One region of the Micromonospora sp. DT46 genome, then DNA from elsewhere that is predicted to be linked to it. Evidence: predicted binding sites of a transcription regulator. Region 1 holds the regulator's gene; the other holds the start of a gene.
What was found. Region 1 encodes HrcA, which represses chaperone genes, less so after heat shock. Its sites were predicted from a motif close to GGTTNGCACNCTCNNNNNGAGNGTGCNAACC; they were not measured.

Region 1 (3,403 bases):
GGGCCTCGGCCCGGGGGCGCACAGCCACGTCAGCGGCGTGCGCTGGTGGAACGTCAAGCACCCCACGACGTACGCGAAGCGGCTCGCCGGCGGCGAGTCGCCCGGCCTGGCCCGCGAGGTGCTCACGGCCGACGAGGCGCACATGGAGGACGTCATGCTCCGGCTGCGCCTCGCCTCCGGGCTGCCCCTGGACGCCCTCGACGACGCCGGTCGGGCCGGTGCCGCACGGGCCCTCGCCGACGGGCTGCTGGCCGCCGACGAGCACGCGGCCGGCCGGGCCGTGCTGACCCTGCGGGGCCGGCTGCTCGCCGACGCGGTCGTCCGCGACCTGCTGCCCTGAACCGCGTGCCGGGGCCGGCCGGGGGAGCGGCCGACCCGGGTCACTTGGTGAAGGTGTAGGTCAACGGGTAGCGGTAGAGCACGCCCTCGTTGGCCTTGAGCCCGCCGATGATGCCGAAGATCAGCGGCACCAGCCAGACGAGCATGGGGACGAAGAACAGCACCCCGCAGGTGATCAGCGTGACCACCCAGCTCAGCACCCCGACGATCGTCCAGGTGAGCTGGAAGTTCAGCGCCGCGGCGGCGTGCGCCCGGGCGGTCGGCGACTGCTGCCCCCGAACCATCAGCGCGATGAGCGGCGCCAGCCAGCCGAGCATGCCGCCGCCGACGATCACGCCGGCCGCGCCGCCGAAGTGGGCGATCAGGGCCCAGTTCTTGTCCTCGTTGCTGGCGTAGCCGCCCGTCGGCGGTCCGTAGCCGCCACCGGTCGGATAGCCGGCCCCCGGCGCTCCGTAGCCGCCGGGCGGTCCGTAGCCCCCGGGCGGCGGGTAGTCGCCGGGCGGGGGATAGCCACCAGGCGGTGGGTAGTCGCCGGGCGGAGGGTAGCCGCCCGACGGCGGCTGGTCACCGGTGGGCGGCGGATAGCCACCGGGTGGAGGATGGCTGCCCGGGCCCGGTGCCCCGGACAGTGGTGCGGTGGGGTCGCCGGAGCCGGCGGCGCCGGGAACCCCCGACGGGGCGGTCGGGTCCGGCGGGAAGCCGGGGTCCCCCGCTCCGGGAGGGCGAGGTGGTTCAGTCATGAAGGTCACGGTAGGGGCAGCCGGCAAGGCGGCACCAGCGCGACACCGGCCGGGACGCCCGGAACACCGGCCCCACGGGGGCGTCGGGTGGGCCCGCGCGGTCGCCGATCGGACTGATCACCCCAGGTCGATCATCGCGCGGGCGGCCCCGCCGACGTAGACTGGCACTCGCTACAGTCGAGTGCCAGCAGCCCGCCCCGGCCCCCCGCGTGCCGGGGCCGACGTGCGACAGGAGGTGGGGAGGATGGGTCTCGACGACCGCAAGCTCGCCGTGCTGCGCGCGATCGTCGAGGACTACGTCGCCACGCAGGAGCCCGTCGGCAGCAAGGCGCTGGTCGAGCGGCACCAGCTGGGGGTCTCACCGGCGACCGTCCGCAACGACATGGCCGTGCTGGAGGAGGAGGGCTACATCCGCCAGCCGCACACCAGTGCCGGCCGGGTGCCCACCGACCGGGGCTACCGGCTCTTCGTGGACCGGCTGTCCCGGGTGAAGCCGCTCAGCCCGGCCGAGCGCCGGGCGATCGAGCGTTTCCTGGTCGGCGCCGTCGACCTCGACGACGTGGTGCACCGCACCGTCCGGCTGCTGGCGCAACTCACCCGGCAGGTCGCCGTCGTGCAGTACCCGAGCCTGGCCCGTTCCTCGGTGCGCCACCTGGAGCTGGTGCCGATCTCCACCACCCGGCTGATGCTGGTCATGATCGCCGACACCGGCCGGGTCGAGCAGCGGCTGGTCGAGCTGCCCGCGCCGATCCCCGCCGACGACGTCACGGACCTGCGCCGGCTGGTCAACGAGAAGCTGGTCGGCACCCGGCTGTCGGAGACCCCGCCGCTGGTGCAGGCGCTCGTCGAGGAGTCGGTGCCCCACCTGCGCCCGGCCATGACCACCCTCTCCACCGTGCTGCTGGAGACGCTGATCGAGCGGCACGAGGAGCGGATCGCGCTGGCCGGGACGGCCAACCTCACCCGCGGCGGCCTGCTCGACTTCCAGGGCTCCCTGCGCCCCATCCTGGAGGCGCTGGAGGAGGAGGTCGTCATGCTCAAGCTCATCGGCGAGGCGGAGCCGAGCACGACGCGGGTGCTGATCGGCGACGAGAACGAGATCGACAACCTGCGCGCCGCCTCGGTGGTCAGCACCGGCTACGGGCCGGGCGCGACCAGCGTCGGCGGCCTCGGCGTGCTGGGGCCGACCCGGATGGACTACCCCGGCACCATCGCCACGGTGCGGGCCGTGGCACGCTACGTGGGCGAGCTGCTGGCCCAGAACTGACCAGTCAGGGCCGACGGCCGGCTCCGGCCGCCGACCGGCGCAACGCGAGACGAACATGAGGACACGGAACGCAGTGGCCAGGGACTACTACGGCATTCTCGGCGTGAGCCGGGAAGCCTCCGACGACGAGATCAAGCGCGCCTACCGCAAGCTGGCGCGGCAGTTCCACCCGGACGTGAATCCGGATCCGGAGGCCCAGGAGAAGTTCAAGGACATCAACGCCGCGTACGAGGTCCTCTCGGACGACCGGAAACGGCAGATCGTCGACCTGGGCGGTGACCCGCTCGCCCCCGGGGGCGGGGGTGCGGGTGGCCCGGGCGGCCCCGGCGGCGCCGGACCGTTCGTCGGCTTCCAGGACATTATGGACGCGTTCTTCGGCGGCGCGGCCGGCGGTTCGCGGGGTCCGCGACCGCGTACCCGGCCCGGCGCCGACGCCATCCTGCGGCTGGAGCTGGACCTGCACGAGACCGCGTTCGGCGTCGAGGCGCCGATCACCGTCGACACCGCCGTGCTCTGCACCACCTGCTCCGGCGCCGGCACGGCGGCCGGCACCCACCTGGCCACCTGTGAGGCGTGCGCCGGCCGGGGCGAGGTGCAGTCCGTGCAGCGCACCTTCCTCGGCCAGGTGGTCTCCGCCCGGCCGTGCACGGTCTGCCAGGGCTACGGCACCACCATCCCGCACCCGTGCCCGACCTGCGCCGGCGACGGCCGCGTCCGCACCCGCCGCTCGCTGACCGTCAAGATCCCGGCCGGTGTCGAGGACGGCATGCGCATCCGCCTCGCCCAGCAGGGTGAGGTCGGCCCGGGCGGCGGCACGGCCGGCGACCTCTACGTGGAGATCCACGAGCGGCCGCACGACGTCTACTCCCGCAAGGGCGACGACCTGCACTGCCGCGTCACGGTGCCGATGACCGCGGCGGCCCTCGGCACCCGGCTCACCATCAAGACGCTGGACAGCGAGGAGACGGTCGACGTCAAGGCCGGCACCCAGCCGGGCAGCACGCTGCGGCTGCGCGCCCGGGGTGTGCCGCACCTGCGTGGCACCGGCCGGGGTGAC
Region 2 (3,403 bases), on a different contig from region 1:
CGACCTCGCTCGACTTGCCGCCGCCGTCGACGACCGTCGTGTTCTCCTTGTCGACCACCACGCGCCGGGCGGTGCCGAGCACCTCCAGGCCCACCTGGTCGAGCTTGTAGCCCAGCTCGGGCGCGACCAGCTCGGCGCCGGTGAGGATCGCCATGTCCTGGAGCATCGCCTTGCGCCGGTCACCGAAGCCGGGGGCCTTGACCGCGCAGACCTTGAGGGTCTTGCGGATCGAGTTGACCACCAGCGTCGACAGCGCCTGGCCGTCGACGTCCTCGGCGATGATCAGCAGCGGCTTGCTGTTCTGGAGGACCTTCTCCAGCAGCGGCAGCAGCTCCTCGATCGCCGAGATCTTCTGGGTCGTGATCAGGATGTACGGGTCCTCCAGGACCGACTCCTGCGACTCCATGTCGGTGACGAAGTTGGGCGAGATGAAGCCCTTGTCGAACTGGAGACCCTCGGTCACGTCCAGCTCGGTGTGCAGGGCGGAGCCCTCCTCGACGGTGATGACACCGTCGCGGCCGACCCTCTCCATCGCCTCGGCGATCAGCTCGCCGATCGTGGCGTCCTGCGCGGAGATCGTCGCGACGTGCGCGATCGACTTCTTGTCGGCGACCTCGACCGCGCGGCCGAGCAGCGCCTCGGAGACCTTGGCGGCCGCCGCGTCGATGCCCCGCTTGAGGCCGGCCGGGTTGGCGCCGGCCGTGACGTTGCGCAGGCCCTCGCGGACCATCGCCTGGGCCAGCACGGTGGCGGTGGTGGTCCCGTCGCCGGCGACGTCGTTGGTCTTGGTCGCCACCTCCTTGACCAGCTGCGCACCGAGGTTCTCGTAGGGGTTGGTGAGCTCGATCTCCTTGGCGATGGTCACGCCGTCGTTGGTGATCGTGGGCACACCGAACTTCTTGTCCAGGACGACGTTGCGCCCGCGCGGGCCGAGGGTGACCTTGACCGCGTCCGCGAGGGCGTTGACACCGTGCTCGAGCAGGTGCCGGGCGTCGTCCGAGAAGCTCAGGATCTTCGCCATGAATGTCCCTTCGAAGCGACGTCGCCCCGGCCCGGCGAGCCGGACCGGGGCGACGACACTGATCGGTTGCTTACTTCTCGATGACCGCGAGGACGTCGCGGGCGGAGAGCACCAGGTACTCCTCGCCGGCGTACTTGACCTCGGTGCCGCCGTACTTCGAGTAGAGGACGGTGTCGCCGACCTTCACGTCGACCGGCACGCGGTTGCCCTTGTCGTCGATCCGGCCCGGGCCGACAGCGAGGACGGTGCCCTCCTGCGGCTTCTCCTTGGCGGTGTCGGGGATCACGATGCCGGAGGCGGTGGTGGTCTCGGCCTCGTTCGCCTGGACCACGATGCGGTCCTCGAGCGGCTTGATCGCAACCTTGGTCGCGGTAGTCACGGGCATACCCTCCCGGGTACTTGGTTTCGTTACCGGCCGGCATGCCGACCAGCGTCAATCTGCCACATGCCACCGGGCGGGGCCGTCGTCGCGGGTGCCGGTCCGCCTGGCGTTCAGCAGCCGGACCATGGGGCCCGGAAGCTGGCACCCTCGGGGTGAGAGTGCTAATCGCAGGTTATTCCTCGGCTAGCACTCCGTCAAGGAGAGTGCCAACCCGCCGGCCGGCGCGTCGGGTCCGCCGACCACAATGAACGGGTGGATCTCGACCAACTCGCCGCCCTGCGTACGCCCGAGGGGTCGGCCGCGCTCGCCGCCGCCGCGCGGGTGGCCGGCGGTGATCCGCTGACCGCGGCGGCCGCGCTCCGCTCTACGGGGCTGCCGGCCGACCTGGCGTCGGCCGCCCTCACCCAGGCCGAGCTGCGCCGCCGGGCAGTCGGCAAGTTCGGGCCGGCGGCGGCCGGGATGTTCCTCACCCGGGCCGGGCTGGAGCAGGCCACGCGGGGCGTCGTCGCGGCACGGCGGGCCGAGCGGCTGCGGGCCGCCGGGGTGCGCGTCCTCGCCGACCTCGGCTGCGGCCTCGGCGCGGACGCGCTCGCCGCCGCCCGCGCCGGCATCCGGGTGTACGGCGTGGAGGCCGACCCGCTGACCGCCGCGATGGCCGCCGCGAACGCCGAGGCGGCCGGGCTGGCCGAGCTGTTCACGGTGGAGTGTGGCGACGCCACGGCGTTCGACGTGGACCGGGTCGACGGGGTGTTCTGCGACCCGGCGCGCCGGAAGGCGGGCACCGGGCGGCGGATCTTCGACCCGAACGCCTACTCGCCGCCCTGGGACTTCGTCGTCGGGCTGGCGGAGCGGGTGCCGCACACCGTCGTGAAGGTGGCGCCCGGCATCGACCACGCGCTGGTCCCGGCGAGCGCCGAGGCGGAGTGGGTGAGCGTCGACGGCGACCTGGTCGAGGCGGCCCTGTGGTGCGGCGAGCTGGCGCAGGTCCCCCGCCGCGCCACCCGGCTGCACGGCAAGGAAGGGCCCCCTGTCGACGCCTCCGGCAGCGGAAGGGTCCCCTGCTGGCAGTTGACGGGCTCCGGGGACGCCGAAGCACCGGTCGGCCCGGCGCGCCGCTTCCTGTACGACCCCGACCCGGCGGTGGTCCGCGCGCACCTGGTCGCGGAGCTGGCCGAGACGCTGGGCGCGACGCTGGCCGACCCGAGCATCGCCTACCTCTACGCGGACGCGCCGACGCCGACGCCGTTCGCCCGCTGCCTGGAGGTCACCGACGTGCTGCCGTTCTCGCTCAAGCGGCTGCGGGCGCTGCTGCGGGAGCGCCGGGTCGGGCGGGTGGAGATCCTCAAGCGCGGGTCCGCCCTGGAGCCGGAGAAGCTCCGCCGGGACCTGCGGCTGACCGGGGGCGAGGCGGCCAGCCTGGTGCTGACCCGGGTCGCCGGGGCGCCGACGGTGCTGGTCTGCCGGCCGGTCGGGTAGCGCGCGAGGGCGTCCGGCCTTTTCGGCTCGCGGGTCGTACGGGGCCGGGTTAGCTTGACCGTCATGGCGGGACAGGGCACTCCGGCGACCGCGCTGCTGACCAAGCGGAAGATCGCCCACAGCACCCATCCGTACGACGTCTCCCCGGACGCGCCCCACTACGGCGCGCTGGTCGCGGCGGCCCTGGGGGTGCCGCCGGAGCGGGTCTTCAAGTCGCTGGTCGCCGAGGTCGACGGCGCGCTGACGGTGGCGGTCGTGCCGGTCACCGGCGAGCTGGACCTCAAGGCGCTCGCGGCGGCGGTCGGCGGCAAGCGGGCCGCCATGGCCGACCGGGCGGTCGCCGAACGGGCCACCGGCTACGTGCGCGGCGGGATCAGCCCGCTCGGCCAGCGCCGGCGGCTGCCCACGGTGCTCGACTCGTCGGCGCTCGACCATCCCACCGTCTACGTCTCGGCGGGCCGGCGCGGGCTTCAGCTCCAGCTCGACCCGCAGGATCTCGTCGCCCTCACCGGGGCGGTCACGGC

Region 2: a site for HrcA is predicted at 1,540-1,570, ahead of groES (co-chaperone GroES). Genes of this name have one in related genera too.

What each region holds. Positions count from the first base shown of each region.
Region 1 covers NZ_JBNCKW010000015.1:62,906-66,308, forward strand. Annotated here, with positions in the region: gene hemW (radical SAM family heme chaperone HemW) at 1-340, shown strand, start outside; gene ACLQ20_RS30265 (DUF4870 domain-containing protein) at 381-1,079, opposite strand; gene hrcA (heat-inducible transcriptional repressor HrcA) at 1,324-2,346, shown strand; gene dnaJ (molecular chaperone DnaJ) at 2,420-3,403, shown strand, end outside.
Region 2 covers NZ_JBNCKW010000002.1:259,687-263,089, forward strand. Annotated here, with positions in the region: gene groL (chaperonin GroEL) at 1-1,021, opposite strand, end outside; gene groES (co-chaperone GroES) at 1,092-1,406, opposite strand; gene ACLQ20_RS05445 (THUMP-like domain-containing protein) at 1,656-2,879, shown strand; gene ybaK (Cys-tRNA(Pro) deacylase) at 2,943-3,403, shown strand, end outside.